Regions from separate parts of the Paenibacillus sp. FSL H8-0317 genome, predicted to be linked through region 2. Evidence: predicted binding sites of a transcription regulator. Region 2 holds the regulator's gene; each other region holds the start of a gene.
The links. Region 2 encodes CtsR, which represses protease genes until heat stress. Its sites were predicted from a motif close to ATGGTCAATAAAGGTCAAACA; they were not measured.
Positions count from the first base shown of each region.

Region 1: a site for CtsR is predicted at 2,316-2,336, ahead of clpP (ATP-dependent Clp endopeptidase proteolytic subunit ClpP). Genes of this name have one in related genera too.
Region 3: a site for CtsR is predicted at 5,955-5,975, ahead of clpP (ATP-dependent Clp endopeptidase proteolytic subunit ClpP). Genes of this name have one in related genera too.

Region 1 is NZ_CP150294.1:5,776,856-5,784,473, forward strand. It holds gene ispG (flavodoxin-dependent (E)-4-hydroxy-3-methylbut-2-enyl-diphosphate synthase) at 1-246, opposite strand, end outside; gene clpX (ATP-dependent protease ATP-binding subunit ClpX) at 367-1,620, opposite strand; gene clpP (ATP-dependent Clp endopeptidase proteolytic subunit ClpP) at 1,633-2,223, opposite strand; gene tig (trigger factor) at 2,603-3,943, opposite strand; gene MHB43_RS25910 (hypothetical protein) at 4,082-5,056, opposite strand; tRNA gene MHB43_RS25915 (tRNA-Arg) at 5,251-5,324, shown strand; gene MHB43_RS25920 (hypothetical protein) at 5,383-5,592, shown strand; gene MHB43_RS25925 (MFS transporter) at 5,957-7,186, shown strand; gene MHB43_RS25930 (S8 family serine peptidase) at 7,316-7,618, opposite strand, start outside.
Region 2 is NZ_CP150294.1:6,443,766-6,451,383, forward strand. It holds gene MHB43_RS28855 (ATP-dependent Clp protease ATP-binding subunit) at 1-2,214, opposite strand, end outside; gene MHB43_RS28860 (protein arginine kinase) at 2,399-3,469, opposite strand; gene MHB43_RS28865 (UvrB/UvrC motif-containing protein) at 3,498-4,022, opposite strand; gene MHB43_RS28870 (CtsR family transcriptional regulator) at 4,054-4,515, opposite strand; gene eis (GNAT family N-acetyltransferase) at 4,977-6,152, opposite strand; rRNA gene rrf (5S ribosomal RNA) at 6,332-6,448, opposite strand; rRNA gene MHB43_RS28885 (23S ribosomal RNA) at 6,524-7,618, opposite strand, start outside.
Region 3 is NZ_CP150294.1:177,601-185,218, forward strand. It holds gene rapZ (RNase adapter RapZ) at 1-231, shown strand, start outside; gene yvcK (YvcK family protein) at 245-1,231, shown strand; gene whiA (DNA-binding protein WhiA) at 1,238-2,176, shown strand; gene MHB43_RS00880 (HPr family phosphocarrier protein) at 2,431-2,700, shown strand; gene MHB43_RS00885 (SIMPL domain-containing protein) at 2,857-3,609, shown strand; gene MHB43_RS00890 (stalk domain-containing protein) at 3,996-5,093, shown strand; gene clpP (ATP-dependent Clp endopeptidase proteolytic subunit ClpP) at 5,270-5,866, opposite strand; tRNA gene MHB43_RS00900 (tRNA-Arg) at 6,042-6,116, opposite strand; gene MHB43_RS00905 (sugar-binding transcriptional regulator) at 6,543-7,568, shown strand.

The DNA.
Region 1 (7,618 bases), 670 kb from region 2:
AATGTCCGCTACGAGCGGTATATGAATGCGTTTCTTGATTTCCTTGATGGCTGCGGCAGCTTCCTCATTATTCACCGTTACACGTACCACTTGACAACCCGCTTCTTCCAGTCGCAGAATCTCTGCAACCGTTGCTTCAACGTCTGCCGTTTTGGTTGTACACATACTTTGGATAATGACTTCGTTACTGCCACCGATCGTTACGTTTCCCACTTTCACGGGACGTGTATCCTGTCTTAAATACATGAGTGATTTCTCTCCCCACAACGTCAAAGCTCCACCCTGACAGAGACATGAATTCGCCTTCTGCCAAAGTGGAGAACTGACAAGTCTATATTTCAGAGTTCAACGGGATTCAGGCCTTTATTAGGCGCTCTCTTCCTGCTTATCGTCCTTCGATTGGCTTAGTTCAGGCACGACTCTTTTCTCAACAACTTCTTCGGTAATGACACAGTTCGTAACATCATCACGTGAAGGCACTTCATACATGATTTCAAGCATGATACCTTCAATGATGGCACGTAATCCACGTGCACCTGTGTTACGTTTAATTGCTTCTTTTGCAATCGCAAGCAATGCAGCTGGTTCAAATACCAGATTCACATTATCCAGCTCAAGCAGTTTTTGGTACTGTTTGGTAAGCGCGTTTTTTGGTTCAGAAAGAATCCGTACCAACGTATCTTCATCCAATGGCTCCAAAGTGGAGATGACTGGCAGACGGCCTACAAATTCCGGAATCAGACCAAATTTCAGCAAATCTTCCGGCAATACCATACCCAGGTATTCACCTGGTTTCAGATCTTTTTGCTCAGAAACGGTATTAAAGCCAATGACTTTTTTACCGATCCGGCGTTTGATCATTTGCTCCAGACCATCAAAGGCACCGCCGCAAATGAACAGGATGTTCGTTGTATCGATCTGAATGAATTCTTGATGAGGGTGTTTACGACCACCTTGTGGTGGTACAGAAGCCACAGTTCCTTCAAGAATTTTTAAGAGAGCCTGTTGCACACCTTCGCCCGATACATCACGAGTAATGGATGGGTTTTCGGATTTACGCGCTACTTTATCAATCTCATCGATATAAATAATGCCACGCTCTGCTTTTTCCACATCATAATCAGCAGCTTGAATCAGTTTGAGCAGGATGTTCTCTACATCCTCACCTACATAACCCGCTTCTGTTAATGACGTAGCATCCGCAATAGCAAAAGGAACATTCAAAATTTTTGCCATCGTTTGCGCAAGCAACGTTTTACCAGAACCTGTTGGTCCTAACAGCAAAATGTTACTCTTTGACAATTCAACGTCTTCAATTTTGCTTTGTGTGTTGATCCGTTTGTAGTGATTATACACCGCAACAGACAATGACTTCTTCGCTTGTTCCTGTCCAATAACATATTGATCCAGGATATTACGAATTTCTTTTGGTTTTGGAATATCTTTGAGGTCTACTTCTTCGTCATGACCGAGTTCTTCCTCAACGATTTCGGTGCAAAGTTCGATACATTCATCACAAATGTACACGCCTGGTCCAGCGACCAGCTTACGCACCTGCTCCTGAGATTTACCGCAAAAAGAGCATTTCAGTTGCCCTTTCTCATCGTTAAATTTAAACATGAAACCACCCCTTTAGGAATTGATCGGTCTACTGAGCACCTGGTCAATAATGCCGTACGTCTTAGCCTCTTCAGCGCTCATGAAGAAGTCACGGTCTGTATCCCGCTCAATTTTCTCAAGAGACTGACCCGTACGATCGACGTATATTTGATTCAGTTTCTGACGTGTTTTAATAATCCATTCTGCGTGTATCTTAATATCCGCAGCCTGTCCTTGAATGCCGCCAAGCGGCTGATGAATCATTACTTCGCTATTTGTCAGCGCATATCTCTTGCCAGGTGCACCGGCTGTCAGCAATAACGAGCCCATGCTTGCTGCCATCCCAACGCAAATGGTAGATACATCCGGCTTGATAAATTGCATCGTATCGTATATACCCATCCCTGCGGTGACAGAACCACCAGGTGAGTTAATGTACAAGCTGATATCCTTCTCAGGATCGTCGGCTGCCAAAAACAAAAGCTGTGCTATGACAAGATTGGCTACATCGTCATCAATCGCACTGGTTAGAAAGATAATGCGATCTTTCAGCAAACGTGAATATATATCGTAAGACCGCTCGCCTCGATTGGTTTGTTCTATAACCATTGGCACCAGACTCATGAGACCAACCTCTTTTCTACATGTAATTAGACATAGGCCACCTGTAAAGCAAACCCAAATTCATTCTAACACTTTCCTGTGACAATGTCATTTTTCACAAGAAGGGTCAGACATCCGTTTGTTTACTTTTTTAGCCTGATCATATTTAACCATGTTTTCTATGTATGTGCAAATTGAAGCCATCCTATGCCGTATTGCCTTTTTTTATTTGCATGAAGTACATAGGTATGTAAAAAGTGTACAGGGATCAATAAAATTAGTGTTCATCCATATAATTACTTCATTTTCTATAAAATGGATGTCGTAATTTAAAAATAAGGCACGCAATAATTCACGTGCCTTATCGTTTATTCAACTGACAAGTTGATAATAGCTTGTCTTATTTTTCGTCAGCTTCTGCAACAACTTCTTCAGCTGGAGCTTCAACCGGTTCAACAACTGTGCTGTTCTCAACAAGAACGTCAATCGTTTTACGCAGTTTAACTTCATCGCGAAGGCTGTCCAGGGAACCATTACCTTCGAGGATGCCACGGATCTCATCAGCAGGACGCTTGTAAGATTCAGCCATTTTCTCGAGTTCTTGATTCACTTCTTCGTCAGATACTTCAATGTTTTCCGCTTTACCTACAGCTTCAAGCACAAGGTTGTTGCGAACACGTTTGGAAGCATCTTCTTGCATTTGTCCTCTCAGGTCAGCTTGAGTCTGGCCAGAGAAGCTCAGGAACATTTCAAGGTTCATACCTTGGTTACGCAAACGGTTATCGAAATCGCGCATCATGTTTTGTACTTCGCTCTCAACCATTGCAGCAGGAATGTCCACTTCAGCGTTCTCAGCCACTTTTTCTACAACTGCATTTTCTTGTGCAGCTTTGGCTTCGTCAGCTTTACGGGATTCCAATTGTGTTTTCAGGTCAGCTTTGTACTCTTCAAGAGTGTCGAATTCGCTAACATCTTTAGCAAACTCATCATCCAATGCAGGAAGCTGTTTGCGTTTGATTTCGTGAATTTTCACTTTAAATACCGCTTGTTTGCCAGCAAGTTCTGCTGCATGGTAGCTCTCTGGGAAAGTCACTTCTACGTCTTTGAAGTCACCTGTGGACAGACCCACAACTTGTTCTTCAAATCCAGGAATGAATGTGTTGGAACCCAGTTCCAGGGAATAACGTTCAGCTTGTCCACCTTCGAAAGGTACACCATCAACGGAACCATCGAAGTCGATTACTGCAACGTCGCCGTTAGCAGCGGAACCTTCATCGATTACAACGAGTTCAGCGTGACGTTGTTGAAGACGCTCAAGTTCTTCAGTCACTTCTGCTTCAGTTACTTCACCTTTTGCTACAGCAACTTCGATTCCTTTGTAGTCACCAAGAGTAACTTCAGGTTTCACAGTTACTTTTGCTTTGAACTTGAAAGTTTGTCCTTTAGCGAATTGTTCAACATCTACGTCAGGACGATCAACCGGGAAGATATCCGTTTGGTCGATTGCTTCTGTATAAGCTTCAGGAAGCAAAATGTCGATTGCTTCTTGATAAAGGCTTTCTACACCAAAACGTGCTTCGAAGATGGAACGTGGTACTTTACCTTTACGGAATCCAGGTACGTTTGCTTGTTTAACCACTTTATTAAAAGCTTTGTCGAGCGCTGCAGTTACACGATCTGCATCCACTTCAACCTCAAGAACCCCAAGGTTCTTCTCTATCTTTTCCCAAGTTGCTTTCATTGTATACTTTCCCCTCCAAAATTCACATGTTCACGTAGGCAATCACGTACAAAATAACCATTTTAGTATAAACAAGATTAGATTCTTTTTCAAGGGGAATCCCTTGATACGGTTTAAGGAAAACGTTTCCGGCCTCTATTAACCATCCAATCCGGCAGATACAAACTGCTTCATGGAACGATAAGCCTGCTCCAGCCGAAAGCGCATTGCCCCTGTCACAGCATACATTGAGCGAGTATTTTCCTCATCATGCGAGCCACCCAGACTGTCTGCAACGGTCATATGTAGAGCTGCTGCCCATATATCTGTCATGGAATCATTTTCTTCCAACATGGATACATAATCACGAGTTCCATACACGGCCATGACATATTGTATCCATAACTCCTGAGCAAAATAAAAGAGCGTAGGTTCATGAACCTCCGTCTGATCTGCCACTCGTTCCAAAATCTGAACGATCTGGAGCGGGAATTCCTCTGGTTTAAGAGGCACGGTATCAATCTCGACTTCAACCTGCTCTTCGCCTCTCGTAAACAGGATCATACCTTGAACGCCTCGGCGACGCAAGGTTTGCAGCACCCGAAATTGAAGCAAAGGGTGAAGTGACTTCTCTTTTAACCAACTCGTAAGTGCCTCATCAATCTTCGGCAGATCAAGATAGGCCAGCTGCTCCAAAGCCAGCATTGTCTGTTCAGACAGCGGCTCTTCCATGACTGTGCGAAGCATCTTATCTGCATAGCCATCATCCTGTTCAAGCTTCATTCGGGCATGCTGTCGTGCCATGTCCTCCTCACTAATCTCTTCTTCCTCTTCTCGTTCTTCAAGAACGGCAGGCGAGGTTTCTTCATATTGAGGAAACGCAGCCTGAAGCCATTCGAGCAGGGCCCGCCATTCATCGTAGTGGCGCTCTTCCTGTCCCTGACATTGCAGCAAAAAGTGAAGCAATTTCATCGCTTCACCATACCGTTCATTTTCAAGCATAACTGTCAATTGAATCTGGTAATAGTCCAGCGTCTTAGGAAACAGCACAATATTGTTGTTATGCTCGGTTTCCGGGGTCGTGGATTCCTTAATGGGAGCACCTCCTCTATATCCTGAATCTCCAGTTGGCATCAACCTAAATAGATATATATTAAAACGATTGTTGATCTATTTTTTTGAGTTCTCCTGATATTCTAACATAACCTTAAATATAATGAAAAAAACGTTACTGCCGCCAAATATCATATACGAAAAACAGTTTAAAATAAAATGCTTGATATTCCTGTATGCATATGATAAAATCAATTTTGCTTGAAAAAAATCATGTCTCAGTAGCTCAGCTGGATAGAGCAACGCCCTTCTAAGGCGTCGGTCGGGGGTTCGAATCCCTCCTGGGACGTATTAAAAAGAAGCTTCCTTCGGGAAGCTTTTTTTGCGTTCTGGGGATGAGAACCCCAATGGTTCGTCGGAGCATTCGCTTCGTTAGCACCACTTCGCAGTCTCGACTGCAAGGAGAGTATCCCTCCTGGGACGTATTAAAAAGAAACTTCCTTCGGGAAGTTTTTTTGCGTTCTGGGGATGAGAATCCCAATGGTTCGTCGGAGCATTCGCTTCGTTACGTGCTCTATGTCGCTGCATTGGAGCGTCTGCATTTGCTCACTCTATAAGCAATACGTTGAAGTATCGATGTTCTAACGAACACAGGACAGTTTATTTGCTACAAATTCAGCATCATGGAATTTTAACGAATCTTAGTGAGCTTATTTCACCATTCTGGGGTATTAACTCACTTATTTGCACTTCATAGCCTGATTAACGTCGCTGAGGTTCGTTAGAATCTGAAAATAGCGGTTTTACCCATTATAAGACCTCGTGGATTCGTTAGAGTTCACAGGTTAGTCAAGGCACCCACGGTCCATTGGGTGTTTTTTCATTTCATTGCTCAATATTGACATAGAATGTTATGCTTACGGAGTGGATTATGTAACAATCCATACATATTAACTTCATAGGACACAGGAGATTTTATCAATGTCATCTTCAATACAGCAACACTCATCTATCCATACCGAGGAAGAACATTCTTCAACATCCAAAAGATTCGGCCTGTTGTTAGCAGGCATTATCGTCATCGCCGCTACCATGAGGTCACCGATTACAGTAACCGGACCTGTAGTGGAGATGATCCGCTCAGATACAGGTATCGGCCATACAATGGTCGGGCTTCTGACCTCACTTCCTTTGCTCGCCTTTGCAGCAGTCTCCCCTTTTGCTCCACGTCTTGCCAAACGGTTAGGACTCGAATCTGCTCTGCTATTGGCTGTCATGATTGTAACCATTGGGGTGGCCCTACGCTTGTTGCCTTCCGCTCTCTCCTTATATGCTGGAACCGCAATTTTGGGGTGCGGCATTGCATTAAGCAACGTGCTTTTGCCAAGTTTGATCAAACGCGATTTCCCATTGCGAGTAGGTATCGTCACCGGATTATACTCTGTATCCATGAACATATTTGGCGCCATCGCCTCAGGTGTGAGTGTACCCGTAGCAGGAGCCACATCTATGGGTTGGCGTGCTTCGTTAGGCATGTGGGCCTTGTTGTCCATATTGGCGCTTCTCTTGTGGCTCCCCCAGATCGCCGCAGGACGTCAGCGAATGTTATTCATAGCCACACAGAGTGAAGGGACGCCTGTACGTCTACGGACCTCTTCCCTTGCCTGGTTCATTACTTTATTTATGGGTCTGCAATCTCTAATATTCTATACAACGATTACCTGGCTTCCCGAGATTCTCGCTGAGCAAGGATTCAGTCCCACCTCAGCAGGGTGGATGCTCTCCCTAATGCAGATGGTTAGTGTACCGGCTACCTTTATCGTTCCAATCCTCGCCGGCCGAACGCGAGATCAGCGTGTTCTAACCGCGATTACGTGCTCTTCTTTGATTGTCGGGTATGCTTTATTGTTAAGTGGCATCGCTTCGCTCGTTACCATTGGTGTCACGTTGGCAGGAATAGGTGCTGGAGCTTCATTTGGCATGGTAACCATGTTCTTCGTCCTTCGCACAAAAGATGCCAGACAAGCTGCCAGCCTGTCCGGTATGGCCCAGTCCTTCGGATATATGCTTGCGGCAGTAGGACCTCTACTGTTCGGCATGCTTCATGACTGGACAAAAGGATGGACCCTGCCGTTGCTAATACAGGTCATTCTGGCCATCGCTTTGCTAATCGCAGGGATTCAGGCCAGCAAAAATAGAATGATCGGTTAGTCATACAATTCATTTATAAAAAAAACAAAACAGCCTCCATCCTGCAAATCAGGATGGAGGCTGTTTATGCATAAAAAAATTCCTTCATTAATTTAATCAATTTTAATTCAATTTCAATGAGGGATAAACTTACTTCACTTTTACCTTAATCGTGTCTGTGCTGGTCACTCCGGCTGCGTTAATTAACTCTGCCCGATACGTATACGTGCCCGATGCTTTCCCGGACAGTGTAGTCACAGCACTTTGCGCATTAGGTGTAGCCGAACGGAGTTCTTGCGTATCGATCAACTTATCATTTTCATAGAGACGATACTCTGTGGCGTTGGTCCCCCACCACAGGTTCATGGTCACCTTATACTTTCCATCGCCATCCCAGTTATCCTGAGAGAGAACCGCTTTGCCTGGCGTAGCGTTGGTAACCCGAACAGTCAA
Region 2 (7,618 bases):
ATGTTCGAGCAGTCGTTTACGAAGTTCTTCACTCATAAGCGTAACAATTTCAGCAATGTGTTTTTCTTCGAGTGAGTGGAACACGATAATTTCATCAATCCGGTTAAGGAACTCTGGACGGAAGCTTTTCTTCAACTCATCCATCACTTTCCCCTTCATGTTGTCATAATCTGCTCCTGCATCTACAACTGCAGTGAAGCCCAGTGTAGAGTTACGTTTGATCGCTTCGGCACCCACGTTGGATGTCAAGATAATCAGCGTATTGCGGAAGTCAACGACGCGACCTTTGGAATCCGTCAGTCGACCATCCTCAAGCACTTGTAACAAGATATTGAATACTTCTGGATGTGCTTTCTCGATTTCATCGAGCAGGACTACGGAATATGGTTTGCGACGAACTTTCTCTGTCAGCTGGCCACCTTCTTCGTACCCAACATATCCTGGAGGCGCTCCGACAAGTCGGGAAGTCGAGTGTTTCTCACCATACTCGGACATATCAATCCGGATTACTGCATTTTCATCGCCGAACATCGCTTCAGCCAGAGCACGAGCAAGTTCTGTTTTACCTACCCCTGTAGGGCCGAGGAAAATGAATGAACCCATCGGACGTTTTGGATCTTTAAGTCCTGCACGAGCACGACGAACCGCACGGCTGACAGACTTCACTGCCTCATCCTGACCGATGACACGTTCATGTAGAATAGACTCCAGATTCATCAGACGCTGTGTCTCTTCTTCTTTCAGTTGGTTCACAGGAATTCCGGTCCAGCTGGCTACCACTTGTGCGATATCCTCAGGAGTAACCTCGGAATCGGTGCGACCTTGTTTCTCTTTCCACTGGTTCTTCGTTACATCCAGCTCTTCACGGATTTTTTGTTCCGTATCACGCAGAGCTGCTGCTTTTTCGAACTCCTGACTTTGAACTGCAGCGTCTTTTTCCTTACGGATATCTTCCAGACGGCTTTCCAGTTGTTTCAGGTTTGGTGGGATCGTGTAAGAGTTCAATCTTACTTTGGAACCCGCTTCATCAATCAGGTCAATCGCTTTATCCGGCAGGAAACGGTCTGTAATGTAACGATCAGACAGTTTAACCGCCTGCACAATTGCTTCGTCCGTGATTTTCACGCGGTGATGCGCCTCATAACGGTCACGCAAGCCGTGCAAGATTTGAATCGCTTCTTCCGGAGAAGGCTGATCTACAGTAATCGGTTGGAAACGACGCTCAAGCGCTGCATCCTTCTCGATGTATTTACGATATTCATCCAGTGTTGTCGCACCGATACATTGCAATTCTCCACGGGCCAGAGCCGGTTTCAAAATGTTAGAAGCATCGATTGCGCCTTCAGCTCCGCCTGCGCCAATCAAGGTATGCAATTCGTCGATAAACAGGACAATGTTACCTGCTTGGCGGATCTCATCCATGATTTTTTTCAGACGATCTTCAAACTCACCACGATATTTGGTTCCAGCAACTACAGAACCCATATCCAGAGTCATTACACGTTTGTCGCGTAATGTTTCCGGAATCTCATTTGCGATGATTTTTTGTGCAAGGCCTTCAGCAATCGCTGTTTTACCTACACCTGGCTCACCGATCAATACCGGGTTGTTCTTCGTACGACGGCTGAGCACTTGGATGACACGTTCAATTTCTTTACTACGCCCAATGACGGGGTCCAGGTTGTTCTCTCTCGCATAAGCCGTGAGGTCACGTGCCAGACTGTCCAGCGTTGGTGTGCTTACATTGGCAGGTGTTCCATTATGACTGGATACAGCTTCACTGCTGCCAAGCAATTGCAACACTTGTTGACGTGCTTTGTTCAGGCTAATTCCCAGGTTATTGAGCACACGTGCTGCAACACCCTCGCCTTCACGAATCAATCCGAGCAGGATATGCTCTGTGCCTACATAAGTGTGGCCCAATTTACGAGCTTCATCCATAGACAGTTCAATTACTTTTTTCGCACGTGGCGTATATGCAATGTTGGTAGGTTGCTCTTGGCCACGGCCAATCAGCGTTTCTACTTCATCCTGAATTTTTTCTAATCCGAGTCCCAGGCCGATCAGTGCTTTGGCTGCGATGCCTTCGCCTTCACGAATGAGGCCGAGCAAAATATGCTCAGTACCGATGTTATTATGACCGAGACGGACAGCTTCTTCCTGCGCGAGTGCGAGCACCTTTTGGGCCCGTTCCGTAAATCTTCCAAACATCATATCTCCTGCACCTCCATGGTTTTGGATAAAACGAGGTCATGTAATGAAATAACCGTCGTATTCTTCATATCATTTTTGTTTGCAGCCGTGCTGCGAATAAAGTCATTTGGCATTTGTACATGCCTTATTATATAAAAGCCGCAATGCGGCATGAAACCATAATTCAATACAATATTAGGCTAAGCTAGGACTGCTTCGCTGTATTGATCGTATCACGAATCAACTGAGCACGGTAGATGTCACGCTCATCTGTGCGCATATCTTCCCCGAACGTTTTCTGCAAGAATCCCGGCTGTGTCATCACATTCAACTCATTCATTACCGTAATGGACAGTCCATCCAACAAACCGAGATCCACGCCAAGGCGTACATCAGATAAGCGCTGTGCAGCTTCCTTGGAATCCACAATAGCTGCATGAGACAATATGCCGTAAGAGCGCATGACACGATCCGTAATCCGAACTCTGGAGTCGGTAATTAACCGTTCTCTGGCTGTACGCTCATGACCTATCATCTGTAATACAACACCATGCAGGTTCTCGATGACTTCCTGTTCGGTCTGTCCCAAAGTAATCTGGTTCGAGATCTGGAACAGGTTACCCATCGCCTCACTGCCTTCACCGTATATCCCCCTTACAGTTAAACCCACTTGGGAAACTGCGGTTAAAATGCGGCCAATCTGTTGTGTCATCACCAGGGCAGGCAAGTGCATCATAACCGATGCTCTAACACCTGTACCTACATTAGTAGGACAGCTGGTTAAGTATCCTCTGCGATCATCAAAAGCATAATCCACGTGCGCTTCAAAAGCATCATCTATTGCGGAAGCTTTCTCCCAGGCTTCTTTCACCTGGAACCCCGGATAGAGGCACTGGATACGAAGATGATCCTCTTCGTTAATCATAATACTGACAGACTCATCCTCACTGAGAATAACCGCACCATTCCTGGATTCATTCGCAAGACTTGGACTGATGAGATGTTTCTCCACCAGCACCCGTTTGTCGAGTTCGTCAATATCGATCAGATCCAACGTATGAAAATCCCCAAAGGCATGAACGTCATCGTATTGAAGTACTTCGCTCAGCTTATTCAGCACCTCTTCCGATTGCTCATTGGAAGCCAGCATCGGAAACGGAATATGCTGAAGGTTGCGTGCAATCCGGACACGGCTGCTAATGACAATTTCGGAATCAGCCGCATCACTGCGCATCCAGTCGCTGAGCGCCTTCTCTGTAAAGCGCAGATTAGGCATTACACATCCCTCCTACTCATGACAAACTTTACTCCTGAGCTATTCCTTTTTCAAGTCCTCTGATCTGGTCACGGATCTGAGCCGCCTCTTCAAATTCCTCTTGCGCGATGCTCTCCTGGAGCTCACGCTTCAGATCAGCGATTTGCCGTTTCACCTTGATGCGACCACCAGCTCGTGCAGGCACTTTGCCTACATGGGACGTATTACCATGAACCCGCTTGAACAAAGGATCCAGGCGGCTGTCAAAATATTTATAACATGAACTGCAGCCGAACCGGCCTATCTTGCTAAATTGTGAATACGTCATACCACACTCTTCACATTGAAGTGCTTTTGCAGGGGGTGTTCCTGCCGATCCACTTTTGCTGGCTGGATCAAAATCAAGCAATCCAGACAATAAGTTGTGAATGGAAAACCCACCTGCTGTTCCAGGGATCATTTCCCCTTTTTCACGGGCACATGACTCACAAATATGGAATTCCGTCTTCTCTCCATTTACGATCTTCGTAAAATGAAGTGTCGCCGGACGTTTATTGCATTCTTGGCACAGCATATTGATGTACCTCCTTTGACCCCGATAGTTTTCATTTACCGAGCAAAGATATTAACATCGCCTTCAACATTCTGGCACGAATTTGATCCCGGTAAGGAAGTTTGACTAATATAACCTCTCTAGATACAGCAGCTCGCATCAACCCGGCTTCCCGCTTGCTCAAGAAGCGTGCTTCTTCCAATTGATAGATCAATCCTTCGGCAGCTGTCTGCCCGATCTCTTCACCAATACTATGGTGCAAATGATTATGCAGAGCTGATTGGGCCGGTAATTCAATGCGCTGTATGCGAACATAACCACCACCGCCGCGTTTACTCTCTACCAGGTATCCCTTCTCGAGTGTAAAACGTGTGCTGATGACATAATTGATCTGGGAAGGTACACATGAGAATTGATCTGCCAGATCATTACGCTGAATTTCAACCATTCCTTCGGGACTTTCATGCAAAATACTCTTCAGATATCGTTCGATAATATCAGAGATATTACGCATCCAATCATCCTCCACTGTCTGAAACGTTAAGTCAATAAGGACCCACACGCCCCCACAGAGTACACCTTCTCTACCCATTTAACCAATCAGGGAAACAGCGAATCTTGCTTCCAAAGGTGTCAACAGGAGAGCGAAGGAAGCACGAAGGTCCTTTAATATTCCCTTGATCCTCCAACGAAATGAATCCCGTATATTGGCGATCATGCATCAGATTGTAGAAAGAAAGCTACTTAAGTATTAAACCTTTAGTTGACTTTGACTTTCTTTGACTTTATAACCATTATAGCATATTTTGTGGTTTTGCCAAGTGGGGTCACTATTCATTTTTTACGATTTTACACGAAATATTCCCCGGACACAAAAAAACCTCCCCAAAATTGCTGGAGAAGTCCATTTGTCTTTCGATCACGCCGTATTTCTATATAAGCTAATCAAGTTAAATGGAGCAGTGGGAATAGCTATCAGAAGAAATCAAGCAAATAGGTTTCCCGTTCAGGAATCGCTTCTTCCAAAGCCATGATTGCTGTGTTCGGTCCGTGAATTCTTCCGATTCGTGCCATTTCCGTTGGTCTGCGATATCCCATCAGCACCGCGGTAAGGGATTGAATATCCACCTTAATGGTCTGATCATCATTAATTGCCTCCGAAGTTTTCCATATGGACGCTGTTCCGTTCATTGCCACGTTTAATTGCCATACCCCTTCATTCCACGGAGCGTAGGTATCCTCTACCTGTAGAACAATCTGCACCGGTGAGTCCTGGCTTGCAAATGGATACTGAGATATAAACTGCTCTACACTAACGATACGCGCCATAAAATAAGGTACAATCTCCTGCTGAATCCGTGGGTTATCCAGTTGGAAGGCAAGCGTATCACTGGCAGGCGCCTGCAACGTAACTTCCTGGATCATGGAATCATGGTTAGCAATGAAGGTCCACAGCCCTTGCCTCGCCTCTTCATTCAGATAGATGATCTCTTTAATGGTAAATTTATTTTCCTTAACCTCATATAAAAGATAACCTTGTGCTGCATCAGCTTCATCGTAATATACAGCCTTCTGGCTGGTCCCATTAACAAGAACTGAATTCTCCCACCTTGCATCATCCCGAACCAGAGTTCCGTTATAACGCTCAGCATAAGCACTGTATACTTCCTTTAGTATGCTGAGGGCCGGATCCCCACGCCGAATCGTTCCAGGTGTCGCTTTCTTCGAAGGCAAATGAGCTGCAGGCACTTTATAACGTTTAAATTCAACATACGTCTCCCATCCATACTTCCGATAGAAACCAAAGGAGAATGGATGCAAGAATGATATACTTTGTTTGTTACGATTCATTTCTTCCAACGCATGCTTCAGCAGACCCGCTACCCAGCCTTTGCGTCTATACTCTGGCCAGGTGGCAACACCCGCAATACCGCCCATCTCGAACGATCTGCCATGAATATAGGTTTGAAAAGGAATGATGTGAAGTTTGGCTCCTAGTTGCCCGTCCTCATATACACCCCATATATCCTGTGACGAAAATTGACTCCTCCGTTTTTCTTTCTGTTCTTCACCCATTACTACTTGAAAAGCATATTCGGAGAGTGCCATCGCCGGTTCAAAATCATCTACCGTCAATTTCTGAATTTCCATGTCGTCCTACACCCCATTCGCTAGAGTTATTATCAATCCAAATCATGGCCTGATATGTGATATATGTACCCCTTAGAGTGTGTCAGAGGATTCTTACAAAGTCAAATAAGAGATGCTTTCGCATCCCCTTAAATAAACAAATAAAAACCACCACCGAATAACATCGGCAGTGGTTCTTCGCTTGGCGGCGTCCTACTCTCCCAGGACCCTGCGGTCCAAGTACCATCGGCGCTAGAGGGCTTAACGGTCGTGTTCGGGATGGGTACGTGTGGAACCCCTCCGCCATCGCCACCAAACGCGTAGCTTACATTTCAGAGTGTTGTTCTCTGAAAACTAGATTCGAAACGAAACATGCGAATTATCACTTGCTATTGGATAAGCCCTCGACCGATTAGTACTGGTCAGCTCCATGCATTGCTGCACTTCCACCCCCAGCCTATCTACCTCGTCGTCTTCAAGGGGTCTTACATACTGGGAAATCTCATCTTGAGGGGGGCTTCACGCTTAGATGCTTTCAGCGTTTATCCCGTCCGTACATAGCTACCCAGCGGTGCTCCTGGCGGAACAACTGGTACACCAGCGGTACGTCCATCCCGGTCCTCTCGTACTAAGGACAGCTCCTCTCAAATTTCCTACGCCCACGACAGATAGGGACCGAACTGTCTCACGACGTTCTGAACCCAGCTCGCGTACCGCTTTAATGGGCGAACAGCCCAACCCTTGGGACCTACTTCAGCCCCAGGATGCGATGAGCCGACATCGAGGTGCCAAACCTCCCCGTCGATGTGGACTCTTGGGGGAGATAAGCCTGTTATCCCCAGGGTAGCTTTTATCCGTTGAGCGATGGCCCTTCCATGCGGTACCACCGGATCACTAAGCCCGACTTTCGTCCCTGCTCGACTTGTAGGTCTCGCAGTCAAGCTCCCTTATGCCTTTGCACTCTTCGAATGATTTCCAACCATTCTGAGGGAACCTTTGGGCGCCTCCGTTACTCTTTAGGAGGCGACCGCCCCAGTCAAACTGCCCACCTGACACTGTCCCCGCACCGGATTACGGTACCAGGTTAGAACCTAGATACGATCAGGGTGGTATCCCAACGTTGCCTCCACACAAGCTGGCGCTCATGCTTCAAAGGCTCCCACCTATCCTGTACAGATCGTACCCAAATTCAATATCAAGCTGCAGTAAAGCTCCATGGGGTCTTTCCGTCTTGTCGCGGGTAACCTGCATCTTCACAGGTATTAAAATTTCACCGGATCTCTCGTTGAGACAGCGCCCAAGTCGTTACGCCATTCGTGCGGGTCAGAATTTACCTGACAAGGAATTTCGCTACCTTAGGACCGTTATAGTTACGGCCGCCGTTTACTGGGGCTTCGGTTCACAGCTTCGGGATTGCTCCCTAACCACTCCCCTTAACCTTCCAGCACCGGGCAGGCGTCAGCCCGTATACTTCGCCTTACGGCTTC
Region 3 (7,618 bases), 1.1 Mb from region 2:
ATGAAATGGCCAGAGACACAGGCCTTTCTGACGAAACTGCTGGATATGCTGCATTTCCTGATTCCGCAATACCGGAAGGAAGGCAAAAGCCAGGTTATTATTGGAATCGGCTGTACCGGAGGCAAGCATCGTTCGGTAGCAATATCGGAATATTTGGGCAAGATGTTGGGAAGCAGCGAGACAGAAGCTGTCACCGTGAGCCATCGCGACGCTGACCGGGACCGTCATTGAAGAGGGTGAAGGGATGAAAGAGGCCGGACCACGAAGAGAACGTCCGAGAATAGTTGTAATGGGCGGCGGAACCGGATTATCCGTGATGTTGCGCGGTTTGAAAGAAAAGCCGCTGGATATCACGGCCATCGTCACAGTTGCAGATGACGGTGGAAGTTCAGGCATCCTGCGCAATGAGCTACAGATGCCGCCTCCGGGCGACATTCGCAACGTGCTTACGGCACTGGCTGATGTAGAACCATTGCTTTCAGATATGTTAAAGTATCGTTTCAACACAGGCGCGGGGCTTGCAGGCCACAGCTTGGGGAATTTGATTTTGGCTGCAATGACGGATATTTCGGGCGACTTTGTGACCGCAGTGCGGGAGCTTAGCCGCGTGTTTGCCGTTCGAGGTGAGGTATTGCCAGCAGCCGGTCAGGCCGTTGTGTTGCATGCGGAGATGGAAGATGGGACAATTATTACAGGTGAGTCCAAAATCCCTGAGGCGGGTGGACGCATCAAACGTGTGTTCCTTGAACCGGATCACGTGGAGCCGTTGCCAGAGGCAGTAGAGGCCATTCGTCAAGCTGACGCCATTCTAATCGGGCCAGGAAGCCTCTATACAAGCATCCTTCCCAATCTGCTCGTACCTAAGCTGGCTGAGGCTGTGGTAGAGGCTGATGCGGTGAAGATGTTTATCTGTAATGTTATGACACAGCCGGGAGAAACAGATAACTATACGGTAAGTGACCACCTTAAGGCGGTACACGAGCATATAGGTCATCAGCTCTTCGACTATGTTATCGTAAATAATGGTGATATTCCGCTGCAAGTGCAGAATAAGTATGCGGAAAAAGGAGCAAAACCGGTTGTACTGGATATGAATGTACTCGAAAGTGCCGGCTATCAGGTGGTTGCAGATACCCTTGTTCTGTTCAAAACCTATCTGCGTCATGATGCCGACAAGTTGAGTCATCACATCTACCAACTGGTACAAAATTGGATGTTACGGAAGAGGTGAAGTCCCATGTCGTTTGCAGCACAGACCAAAAAAGAGTTAACCATGATCGAGAGCGAACCGTGCTGCGAAAAGGCGGAACTTTCAGCCCTCATCCGTATGCTTGGTGCAGTGCAGTTATCGAATAAAAAAGTGATCTTGGATATTTCGACGGAGAATGCCGCCATTGCAAGACGGGCATACTCTCTGCTTAAAAAGCATTTTCAAGTGCATACGGAATTACTGGTCCGCAAAAAAATGCGGCTGAAAAAGAACAATGTATATATTGTTCGTATTCCAACCATGGTACAGGAGATTCTCAACAGTCTTCATATTGTATCGGAAGGTTTTCTGTTTACGCCAGGAATTAATACGGAGTTGTTTCAGCAGAACTGTTGTAAACGGGCCTATCTTCGCGGTGCATTTCTGGCCGGTGGATCGGTTAATAATCCGGAAGGCTCCTCGTACCATCTGGAGATTGCGTCCATGTATGAAGAGCACTGTCAGGCACTCGTTGACCTGGCCAATGAATTTCATCTGAATGCCCGGTGTATAGAACGGAAAAAAGGATTCATCCTATACATTAAGGAAGGCGAGAAAATCATTGAGCTGCTCAGCATCATTGGTGCTCATCAGGCCTTGTTCAAGTTTGAAGATGTACGAATTATGCGAGACATGCGTAACTCCGTTAACCGAATTGTCAATTGTGAGACCGCCAACCTGAACAAAACCATTGGAGCGGCGGTAAGACAAATCGATAATATACGGTTATTGCAAAAGGAAGTTGGTCTGGAGTCGCTGCCTGAGAAGCTTCGCGAAGTGGCGGAGGTTCGACTGGCTCATCCAGATATCAATTTGAAGGAAGTGGGCGAACTCCTTAAAGGTACAGTTAGCAAGTCAGGAGTGAACCATCGGCTTCGTAAAATTGATGAGCTGGCTGAGAAAGTACGCACAGAACGTTATGGTTAAGACGGAGTAGGGTAAAGTAACAAGGTCGGCTGTTTCTGCTGAACAGAAAGGTCGGGAAATTCAACCGTTAAAGGTCTAGAGGACTTATTTAGGACATTGGATGCGCTGTGCACAAGATGAAATAGGGCAAGATAATGTCCATCAAAGCACCCTGAGTTTTTTCTTCTAGTGTCCTGCACGGGTTAATGGTATAATGTTGTATAAATATAATTGTGTATTTAATGTCCAGATTTCATAATAGGGGGTAAGTTTCCATGACAAAGCACCCGGTAGTTGTCCGTTTGAAAACGGGTCTCCATGCCAGACCTGCGGCACTGTTCGTTCAAGAAGCGAATAAGTACTCGTCTGAAGTGTTCGTCGAGAAGGACGACAAAAAAGTTAATGCAAAAAGTATCATGGGGATCATGAGCCTTGCGATTAGCACAGGTACGGAAATCCAGATTAGTGCAGAAGGCGCGGATGCCGAACAGGCTGTAAACGCTTTAGTTAGTCTGGTAAGCAAGGAAGAGCTCGAAAACCAATAAGATATGATCAATCCAATGAAGAAGTCCCGAAAGGGGCTTTTTTGCGTTTTTCACGTTTATGCTATCGTCAAGTGCAACATTATGGAATTTGTCCCGTCTGTTAAGGTATCAAATCGTTTAAAGTTTGAGATGTTAACACATAAGGAGGCTATCGTGATGGGTAAACAATGGATGAAACCGTTTGGTGCGGTGCTGGTGGCAAGTACGTTGCTTGTTGGAGGAACGGCATGGGTTGCACCAGGTAACTCTGCTTACGCTGCAGAGGTTCAGGGAGTACAACAGAATGTGATTAATGTTGTGGGTAAAGGTGAGATTCAAGTGAAGCCTGATATCGCGTATCTGTCCATTGGTGTGAACAGTACTGCAGAGACAGCTGCATCTGCTCAAAAAGCGAATGCTGCCAAAGTTCAAAAGGTATCCAACTTGCTAAAGAATACGTGGAAGATCAGTACAGACGACATTCAAACGAGTCAGTTCTCTGTACAACCCAACTATACGTATAGCGAAAAAGACGGACAACAAATTAAAGGATATACAGCGCATCATACGCTGACTGTCACATACCGTGAGATGGACAAGATCGGCGAGTTGCTCGATGCTGCTTCGGGTGCGGGTGCCAACAATATTGAAAATGTGCGCTTTACTGTAGAAAACCCGGAAAGTTATGAGTCCCAAGTGATTGAGAAAGCTGTTGCCAATGCAGATGTGAAAGCTGGCGCCATTGCAAAAGCAGTTAAACGTCAACTGGGTGCTGTTCTTTCCGTTAGCCAAGGTGATGCCAATGTGCCTGTGTTCTATGCAAGTGAGGCGTTGATGTCCAAAGCACAAGATACAGCAGGTGGCACTGAGATTGAAACAGGCCAGGTTAAAGTAAGCACAATCCTGAATATCACGTATGAAATGAAATAAACAAGAGGCAACTAGGATTGTAAGCTCAAGTAACCTTTTCAAGTGTCATTTGAAGGGTACAACGAAATAATGACAAAGACTTTGTCCTGTGGACAGAGTCTTTTTTGTTGGAAAAGCAAACTTTCATGAAGTTAGATAGGAGGGTACCTTTTTGAAGCAACATGAAATGCTGTATATTGGTATCTTTTTTGTATAGTTGTTCGTGACAAAAAGGTCATATCCCCATATATTTTCCGCCTGATATTCATCAACATTGTAACTCGAGCTGTAAACCTTTCCGAAATCGGGTTAATTATAATAGAGAGGTGAGCGTATGAGATATGCGATCAGGTCATGAGTACATACGCAATGATCCCTAATTGTGAATTCAGAGAGGAGTTTTATATATGACATCATGGAAAAAATGGACAAGTGCATTGCTTGCGGCAGGAATTATTGTAGGTAGCGGTTCGGTATGGCAGGACAGTTCGGTTCAGGCAGCATCGGTATCCTCTAAAGTGACAACCCCGGCTGAGGTAACTCTGAAATCGGGTGGGAAAACACTGACTCAAAAAGGACTTCTTCAAGGTGGCTCAACTTGGGTATCTCTTACGGCAGTTAAAGATGTGGCAGGTGGAACGCTGAAATATGATGCGAAAACCAAAGAGTACACTTTGACAGCAGCCAATAACACGATGACGATCAGCCTATCGGATGGCGAACCGAGTGTTCGAATTAACAACTATTATCCTCAAGTGGACGCAAAGCTTATCAACGGCAGATTGTATATTCCATTCTCAGCAATGAGAGATTATCTGGGTGTACAGGGGAACTGGGATGGCAAAACCAAAACGTTGACACTCAGCAAGGTGAAACAAAATAACGTTAAAATTAAAGCGGCAACAGTTAATGTCACTGTGAAAAATGCCGAAGTAGATGTTCAATATCCGCAGGTGAGTGGACTTGCCAGCAAAGAAGCTGAAGCGGCGATTAACAAAGTGCTGAAAGATGAAGTGGATGCTTATGTAGCTGACTTCAAGAAACAGACATCTGAATTCGGCGGTGCAACAGCCAACCGTCCATATGCATTTGAGAGCTCTTATGTCGTGACGTACAACGAAAAAGGCGTGCTGGGACTCATTACACAACGATACGAGGATTATGCTGGCGCTCATGGGATGACATACCGTACGGGCCACACCTTTGCACTGGACACAGGCAAGGAGCTTACATTGGATGATGTGCTGCAAAATAACAAAACCATGCGCGAGACGTTGAGTAAAAAAGTGGGTGAACAACTGAAAGCCCGCGGTGGGTACCTCGACGGTTACAAAGGGTTGAATAAAGATCAAGATTTCTATGTGACACCAACGGGTCTAGTTGTGTTCTTCCAGTTGTATGAGTATACGGCGTACGCAGAAGGATTCCCTGAAATGCCATTTACGTACAAAGAGCTTCTCCCTAAAGGCACAGAACCTTTCAGTAATGTATCTAAAACCAAATAAAGAAATCATTATTATGCACTCTTAAGTTATCTTCCTTATTCCTTATAAAATGAAAAAAAGAAGCCCTCATCATGATCATGATGAGGGCTTCTTCTCGTATAGACAACACAATTATATGTTGCTGATTACGTTAGGTGTTGATTATGTTAACGCATAGACCGTGGTCTACGTCACACTTAGATGCCTTGTGATCCTACGTTTTCGATAACTTTATCAATGATACCGTAATCGGCGGCTTCAGCAGCACTCATGAAGTAGTCACGATCTGTATCTTTCTCAATCCGCTCCAGCGGTTGACCTGAACGCTCAGAGATGATGCGGTTCAAGGTATCACGCATTTTCAGGATGCGGCGAGCACGAATTTCGATGTCAGAAGCCTGACCTTGTGCACCACCAAGTGGTTGGTGAATCATAATCTCACTGTTTGGTAATGCAAAACGTTTACCTTTTGCACCGGCATTCAACAAGAATGCACCCATGGAAGCCGCCATACCTACACAGATGGTAGATACATCCGGTTTGATGAATTGCATTGTATCGTAAATCGCCATACCGGCTGTAATCGATCCGCCTGGGCTGTTGATGTATAAGTGAATGTCTTTCTCCGGATCTTCCGCAGCCAGGAACAACATCTGTGCCATAATGGCATTAGCCACTACGTCATTAACATCGCTACCAAGGAAAATAATACGATCCTTCAGCAATCTGGAGTAGATGTCGTAGGCGCGCTCACCCCGGTTGCTCTGTTCAACGACCATTGGAATAAAACTCACGTGAAAAACCTCCTTGGAATGTAAATGTTATTGGTGTTTATACTTAAACTGTTACCGTATTACCCACATAATAAACAATTCCAAACAAAAAGTCAAAGAAAGTCAAACTAACTTGCAAAAAAAAGAAACCTTTCCGGTTTCATTGGTTAAATGGGTTATGAGCTGTTAATAAAAATGGCGCGCCCGCCAAGAATCGAACTTGGATCTCAGGCTTCGGAGGCCTACGTCATATCCATTGGACCACGGGCGCACATTATGTGACAGCAATAATGATTATAGCTCATGAAATATTTAATTGCAAGCAGTTCGTTGTGGTATTGGTTTGGATTAACCTAAAAATGATCATGATGAAGAAGAGTGGATAAAGAGTGCATTTAAGTAAATGCTATTAGAGGTTTTGGACATGCTGTATGAAATGTGATTCTGAGCGATATGTAGATTGGATTCATTTGTTTCTTCTATATATGGTATGCGTGAGCTAGTCCTAGATCATGGAAGTCTAAGATTGTGAAAATAGGCGCGTACAAACGCTGAATGCGTGTCGAAATAACACGTTGAAACACTTGCATGTCACGTCAGTTTTAGGTAGAATAGACGTGGGACTTAAAAAGTTAACCCGGGACGTTTTAGGGCCACGAAAGAGAGCTTAGAACGAGAACTTGCGGGAGTGGAAAGCATGCGAACGATTTTAGAAATACAAAAGCAGCTTCTGCCTGATCTCATGGATATCTTGAAAAAGAGGTATACGATTCTGCAACAGATCATGTTATCGGATGTGATCGGACGGAGAACGTTAGCTAATTCCATGCAGATGACCGAGCGGGTTCTGAGGGCTGAGACCGATCTGTTAAAGGCTCAGGGACTTATTGAAATTGACAGTGCAGGAATGAAGGTCAGCGAGGCAGGGTATGATTTGCTGCAGCAGTTAGAGCCCGTAGCCAAAGAGTTGTTCGGATTATCCGAGCTGGAAGAGCGCATCAAGCAAGCCTACGGTCTGCAAAAGGTAGTTGTGGTTCCTGGTGATTCGGACGTTTCTCCGTTTGCCAAAAGGGAACTGGGCAGAGCCGGAGCGAAGGCTCTCGGCAATATCATGAGTGACAACGACGTTGTCGCCGTTACTGGCGGATCAACAACGGCCGAAGTCGCAGAGCAACTGACTCCGCCAACATCGCTCAAAGGTGTCTGGTTCGTACCGGCACGCGGTGGACTTGGAGAAAGCCTTGAAATTCAGGCAAATACGATTGCATCCACAATGGCAAAACGGGTAGGAGCGCAATACAAACTCCTGCATGTACCGGATTTGCTTAGTGATCATGCCTATGAATCATTAATCCAGGACCCCAGTGTTCAGGAGATTCTGCAGCTGATTCGGAAATCGCGGATTGTTATTCATGGAATTGGTGATGCCGTGGAGATGGCTACAAGACGTAAACTTGCGACGGAGATTATAGATGAACTTCAGCAGCAAGGAGCAGTATCTGAATCTTTCGGTTATTACTTTAATGATCAGGGCAAGGTGGTACATACCATGCTTACACTGGGTATGCGACTTCAGGATATTGAACGAACCGATGTCGTGATTGGAATTGCAGGTGGCAAAAGCAAAGCTGCTGCTATACATTCCGTGTTGCGATTTGGTCAGGAAGATATTCTGATTATTGATGAGGCTGCTGCCGAAGTCATCGTTGCTGAAATGGAATAAGTTTTACTTTGCATCACAACCATTGTTGTCTTGACGGACTTCACCGTCTG